Regions from separate parts of the Halioglobus sp. D3-4 genome, predicted to be linked through region 2. Evidence: predicted binding sites of a transcription regulator. Region 2 holds the regulator's gene; each other region holds the start of a gene.
What was found. The regulator LexA, encoded in region 2, represses DNA repair genes until DNA is damaged. The targets are predictions, from matches to a motif close to ACTGTNTNTANANACAGT.

Region 1 (2,200 bases), 1.9 Mb from region 2:
AAGCAGTCCACCAACAGCAAATGGTACAAGGCGCTCGACAAGGCCGGCGTCACCATTCAGGTGTGGCCGGTGGATGCGAAAAGCCTGCCCCGCTGGCTGCAACAGCGAGTGCGCGGCGCGGGTATGAGTATCGACGACGATGCGCTGCAACTGCTGTGTGATCGAGTGGAGGGCAACCTGCTCGCCGCGGTACAGGAGGTCGAAAAACTGAAACTGCTGGCGCTCGATTCGAACATCACCACGAAAACGGTCATCGATGCGGTCTCTGACAACGCGCGCTATAACGTATTCGAAATGACAGACAACGCGATCAAGGGCGATGCCAGCACCAGCCTGCGCATGTTGCACGGCTTGCGCGCAGAAGGCTCTGAACCACCGGCGGTACTGTGGGCGCTCGCCCGCGAGATTCGCACATTGTACGAGGCAAAACTGGAATGCGACAACGGCCGCAGTCCGCAACAAGTGCTCTCTTCTCTGCGTGTCTGGCAAAACCGTATGCCCATCATGCAGGCGGCGCTGGCGCGTCACGATGCCAACTCGCTGGCGCTGCTGCTGGAGCAAGCCTCGCAGGTTGATGGCAGCATCAAGGGTTTCGCCGGCGGCAAGCCCTGGGATAATCTCGAACGCCTTGTCACCGGGCTCAGCCGAATCTCCGCTTAACGCTTTCCGACTTTCCGACTTTCCGACTTTCCGACTTTTCGACTTTCCGACTTTCCGACTTTCCGACACGAGTTAACCTGGTATCGCGGCATACTCCAGACTCTTTCAGTATATCTGTGGGAAAGCGGGCTGGTTCTGGTTTCTAGCGGGCGGTTCCAAGGGTGTGGAGCGAACCAGTGACGGCCGCAAGCTCGCTCTCCTCCTCGGCTGCTGCGCAACTCAACCATTTTTTGCTGCGCAAAAAATTGGGATTCGAACTCTGCTCGCAGAAAGCCTCCGAGGAGGAGAGCGAGCTTAAACGCGGCCCGATTGTCACTGGTCCGCGCCACACCCTTGAAACCTTATCCAGCATCGCACCGTAATTCATTGGTGGCTTTATGGTACGAAGGAGAGCCCCGGGGAGTTGCAGTACCTTGGTGACAATCAGGCCACGCTTAAGCTTGCCAACTGTTGCGGGGGGATTTCGGCGAGCAGAGCCTGCCCCTGTTTATGGATAGTGTTCGAGTCCCAAAAAATGCGTAGCATTTTTGGTCGAGTTGCGCAGCCGCCCGCAAGCACGGGCAAGCTTGTGGCCGTCACCACGGTAACGCAACCTCCCGACGACTCGGCCCACCAACGACAAAACTTCACAAAATTCACACCTTGCATTCTGCAACTTTCAATACTACTGTATGTTCATACAGTGTTATAGACAAGTTAACCCAAGAGGCAAATGCCATGAAGATGAATGAGATGCTGGAGCAGGTCACCAATCGCAACGACACCTGGCGTGGTCGCCACCGCCATTTCGCGGACCATGGAATCTCCGCGAACAATGATTGCCACGGAGCCCAGGGCCTTGCCACTGGCTATTCGGCACTGGATACAGAGCTACAACAGAATGGTTGGCCGCTGGACAGCACCATCGAGCTGTTGAGCGACGGTTGTGGGATGGGCTCCATGGGGCTGTTTCTGCCGGCCATGGAAAGCCTCAGTGCACAGGGCCGCTGGCAGGTGTTTATCGCTCCGCCCTACAGGCCTTACGCCCCTCTGCTGGCGGCGCGGGGTATCGACACCCAACAGGTTTTACTGGTCCACCCCCAGAATAGGCAGGATCTGTTATGGGCCACCGAGCAAGCCCTGCGCAGCAGTACCTGCAGCGCGGTATTCAGCTGGCTGGGGGCACAGGAATACAGCTACGGGGAGTTGCGCAAACTGCAGCTCGCTGCTGCCAGTGGCGACAGTCTGGCGGTGCTGTTCCGCCCCAACCAGGCGGGCCGCAACCATGCGCCGTCCAGCCTGCGTATGCAAATGCGGGAGTATCGCAAGGTACACATCCTCAAACAGCGTGGCGGCAACCAATCTATTGATGTGGACTTATCCCCGGAAGAAGAGGTGCCACTACAGCCACAACTGTGGGAGCTTCCGGTCTGGAACGCCAGTAATCCACACGGCGCGGCAATGGGTACACCGGCACCCGTTGCCTGACACGCCTGTGATAAAACGGCTGAAAGTCTCTATAATCAGCGCAACCTGAATATGGAGCCCGGCGATGCAAACT
Region 2 (2,200 bases):
GTGTGTTCGTCTACGGGTTCACGTCTACCATTGCGCACCCCAAAATTGTAAAAAGAAACGTTTCCACGGTGATAGACACCAACGGCGACACCCGCGTATGCGGGTGCTTTGCCAGGCCTAAGCATCGGAGTAACAAACTGATTAACTGCCTCTGTGACGTTGAGCGCAAAAGCGGAGGTATTCCAGCATATAGCGACCAGCAGCGCGGATAGCGCGACCACACATTTCATTTAGACTCCCCGCCCAGTGGGTGTAATTCTCACAGATACACGGGCCCAAGCTTCAATTGAGCTATATAGGCTTTGCTACCACACAATTCGCTACCGTGGTCGCTACACAGATGCTAGTGCGGTCAATTTACCAGATCAAGTGAATTTGGCTCATTAATACGAGGTAGGGAGCGAGCGGTGGAGACGTTCAAATCGGTCAGCCAGTCGTAGGACGTATATCCCAGTTCGCGGATTGCGAATGGTCGCATCGCGCTGCAACTGGTAGACTGCTCACTGTGTTAAATGAATAGAGGCTAATTGAGTGAGTACATCCTTGCTGGAAATTGTTGATCGCGGCGATGGCGAAATCGTCCTGCAGCGTGCGGATAGTGATTCAGACCCCCTGCTTACTGTCAGTTTCTCTGACGAAGCGCGCATCTACATAATGGACAATAGCCTTGAGGTCGCCAAGGCGATGATACAGGCTGGTATTCAGGCAGCAGCAGCAATTTCTGAACGCGGTGAGGGCGACGGCGAGACTGACGAAGCACAAGAGACCCCACGCGTACTCCACTAGGCGGTTATACTCCTCTGCGCAGTACCCCTACGCTAAGGCCTTCAATCGCGAAGGCCTTCTCACGTAAATCGACAACAATGGGCTGGTAGTCGGGATTTTCCGGCAGTAAATGCAGCAGGTGTTTCTTGTTCGTATGCTGCAGGCGTTTGACGGTGACTTCGTCTTCGATGCGTGCGATCACGATATCGCCATTTTTGGCCACCGGCGTGCTGTGTACTGCCAGCAGGTCGTCATCGAAAATACCCACGTCGATCATGCTGTCGCCCTGAACCCGGAGGAAAAAATCGGCATGCGGCTTGAAGAAGTTCGCCGGGAGATCGCAGTATTCCTCGATGTGCGCTTCGGCCAGGATAGGGTTGCCCGCTGCGACGCGACCGATGATGGGTATGCCTGCACTCTCTGGTAGTCGTATGCCACGCGAGGCTCCGGCTATCATTTCTATCGCGCCCTTGCGCGCTAGCGCCTTGAGGTGTTCCTCTGCGGCATTGGCCGATTTGAAGCCAAGTTTTTGTGCAATATCGGCACGGGTAGGAGGATAGCCCGTCTCGTCGATGTGCTGGCGGACAATGTCGAGTACTTGCTGTTGCCGCTGCGTGAGCTTTTCCATCACGTGCATCCTCTGTGATTTTGTACAGTTACTGTGATTATATACAGCAAAGATGCGATTGCAATGACTGTGTGAGCAAACTCAGCGGCCAGGTTGGCATCTGGCGCGCCAATGCGCAAGGTTATCCGCCAGAGGGTCGCTCTTGGGCCTGAGTGTCTGGGTAACTTGCTAGGGGAAGGGGTTAGTGCTTTACCGGGCCGGTTTTCTGTTTGTAGATAATATAGGCGAGCAGTACTAAAGCGAGTTCAGCTCCGGCCAGCAGGAAAATACTCTGGCTATTGAATGCGGCTGCCAACGCCTGGCCACTGGCTGCGAAAAAATTAAGTACCAGGCCCATATTTAAAGCGGTGATTACCGCCATGATGACGACTACGACGACATTCAGTTGCTTCACACCAGCCATTTTCTGCCTCCGGATGTTTTCACCAAGCAGCTTTTTGTTGGACCCGTCGACCAACCCTACCACCAGAGCCTGAATACAGGCAAGTGATTCAGATCACCGGTCAATCGACTGTGTTCTCCTTTTCGGCCTGTTGCCGCAGAACCTGCCCGCGTTTTGCCTGCTCAATGACATAGGCGCGGATTGCCTCAGATTGCTCAGTGCTAAGGTTGTCAGCGAATGACGCCATGCCCCGGTCTTTTAACTGACCGCCGCGTACCACGGCCTCCCAGCCCTGGGCGTCCCACAGGAAGGCGGATCCGCGCAGATCCGGAACAAGTAGCCCGGAGACGGCGTTGAGGCCGTGGCAGCCCATGCAGACATCCTGATAGGTGGTGTGCCCGAGTTTGACAGTTTCTGCACTGGCC
Region 3 (2,200 bases), 1.5 Mb from region 2:
CGGGCCGGCGGATGATCCGGCCGGCAGGGTGGCTGCCCTGAAAGTTACCGGTGGAGCTTCTATCAGCCGCAAGGAAATTGACGACTACACCAAATATGTGTCGATCTTCGGCGCGCGCGGACTGGCCTGGATCAAGGTCAATGATATCGCGGCAGGCGTGGAGGGATTACAGTCCCCGATCCTGAAGTTTATGCCCGATGAGGTTGTCGCCCAGATGATGGAGCGTTTGGGCGCCGCTGATGGCGATATCATTTTCTTCGGCGCGGATCGCGCCCGCGTGGTGAACGAGGCACTTGGCGCACTGCGTATCAAAGTCGCAGAGGATCAGGGGCTGGTCGCAGAAGGCTGGGCACCGCTGTGGGTGGTGGACTTCCCAATGTTTGAAGAGGACGCCGCCGGCGGCTGGACGCCGCTGCACCACCCATTCACAGCACCCTCCTGCGATGCGCAAACACTGGCTGCCGACCCGGGTGCCGCGCTGTCTCGCGCCTACGATATGGTGCTCAATGGCACTGAGCTGGGCGGTGGCAGTATCCGTATCCATCAGCGCGATATGCAGGAAGCGGTTTTCGGCATTCTGAATATCGATGCGGAGGAAGCAGAAGAGAAGTTTGGTTTCCTGCTTAACGCTCTGCAGTACGGTGCGCCGCCGCATGGTGGACTCGCTTTTGGCCTGGATCGGCTGGTGATGTTGATGACCGGGGCCTCCTCTATTCGCGATGTGATTGCATTTCCGAAGACGCAGACGGCGGCTTGTGTGATGACGAATGCGCCTGGGGATGTCGGAGCTGAGCAGCTGAAAGAGCTGAATATTCGGCTGCGGCAGACGCGGGAAGACGTCGAGAAAGGCGAGTAGCATTTGGGCGTGTTGCCTTTGGTGCCCTGCTTTTTGATGTTCTTTGAAGCCCTGTAACGGCAACCTATCTCACGGCTGCGCCGGCCTTGCGAGGTGGCAGGCTGTGTGAACGGCCGCGAGCTTGTCACCGCTTACGGGCTGCTGCGCAACTCGACAAAAATTGCTTCGCAATTTTATGGACTCGGACAGTGCTCGCAGAAAGACTCCCGTAAGCGGTGACAAGCTCAAGCAGCGGCCTGATGTTCACACAGCCTGCCGCCTCGCAAGGCCTCCTGTTCACCGGAGATGAGAGGCTTGTTTTTTGTTGCTGAGGAGTTAGTAGAAGTCTTCGATGGAATGCAAAACCGGGGGGGCGGACATTGGCCCTAAATAGTGGCAGGCTCTGATCGCGCAATACTCCCGCCAATCACGCACCGTAGCATCCACAAGCACCATCCAGATTCGCTTCGATCTGGGTATATCTCTTTTCAGCGCCGGTTTTTGATCGGCACTGGAAAAATGCTGCCTCGTACCTACAGACCAACACTGTAAATTTGTACATAATAGACGCCTGACGCAGAGGGCGGGGTTCGGTATGTCGCTAATCCTGGGAATTGATCCTGGATCGCAGAAAACAGGCTTTGGCATCATCAGCTATGTGGGCGGGCGCAGCGAGTACGTCACCAGTGGTGTGATACGGCTACCCAGTGGTGCGCTGCCGGAGCGATTGCGGGTTATTTTCGATAGCGTGACGGAGCTGATCGAGCTGCACTGCCCCCAGGAATTGGCTGTTGAACAGGTTTTTATGGCCAAAAGTGCTGGCTCTGCACTGAAATTGGGGCAGGCGCGCGGTGCCGCGATTGTGGCCTGTGCTGTGCAGGGCATGCCGGTATCAGAATACTCTGCGCGCCAGATCAAGCAGTCGGTGGTGGGAACGGGGGCGGCGGATAAGCTGCAGGTACAACATATGGTGAAGGTGTTGCTGAAGCTGCCCGGGACGCCGCAGGAGGATGCCGCAGACGCGCTGGCTGCGGCCTTGTGTCACGCTCACACGCAACACAGTATGATCAATATAGCTGGTGCCACTGCGGTGCGCCGGCGTCGAATTCGCTGACAGGGCGGCCCCATATGATAGGCAGAATCCGCGGTATTCTCGTACATAAGCAGGCTCCCCTCATTCTGGTTGAGGTGGGTGGTGTCGGTTATGAGTTGCAGGTTCCGATGACGACGTTGTTTCAGCTTCCCGCGTTGGGGGAGGAAGTGTCTCTGGTGACGCACTTCGTGGTGCGTGAGGATGCGCAACTATTGTACGGCTTTGCCGAGGAGGCGGATCGCAGTCTGTTTCGCCAGCTGATCAAGGTGAGT

Region 1: imuA (translesion DNA synthesis-associated protein ImuA) is a predicted target of LexA. The motif match lies at 1,327-1,344, and genes of this name have one in related genera.
Region 3: ruvC (crossover junction endodeoxyribonuclease RuvC) is a predicted target of LexA. The motif match lies at 1,381-1,398, and genes of this name have one in related genera.

The regions. Positions count from the first base shown of each region.
Region 1 is NZ_CM147907.1:2,914,365-2,916,564, forward strand. Features, by position in the region: gene holA (DNA polymerase III subunit delta) at 1-660, shown strand, start outside; gene AC0L6S_RS12495 (hypothetical protein) at 837-1,022, shown strand; gene imuA (translesion DNA synthesis-associated protein ImuA) at 1,378-2,127, shown strand; gene AC0L6S_RS12505 (GFA family protein) at 2,192-2,200, shown strand, end outside.
Region 2 is NZ_CM147907.1:1,058,469-1,060,668, forward strand. Features, by position in the region: gene AC0L6S_RS04510 (serine hydrolase domain-containing protein) at 1-230, opposite strand, end outside; gene AC0L6S_RS04515 (hypothetical protein) at 532-786, shown strand; gene lexA (transcriptional repressor LexA) at 791-1,393, opposite strand; gene AC0L6S_RS04525 (hypothetical protein) at 1,575-1,796, opposite strand; gene AC0L6S_RS04530 (PQQ-dependent dehydrogenase, methanol/ethanol family) at 1,897-2,200, opposite strand, start outside.
Region 3 is NZ_CM147907.1:4,671,021-4,673,220, forward strand. Features, by position in the region: gene aspS (aspartate--tRNA ligase) at 1-856, shown strand, start outside; gene ruvC (crossover junction endodeoxyribonuclease RuvC) at 1,431-1,949, shown strand; gene ruvA (Holliday junction branch migration protein RuvA) at 1,964-2,200, shown strand, end outside.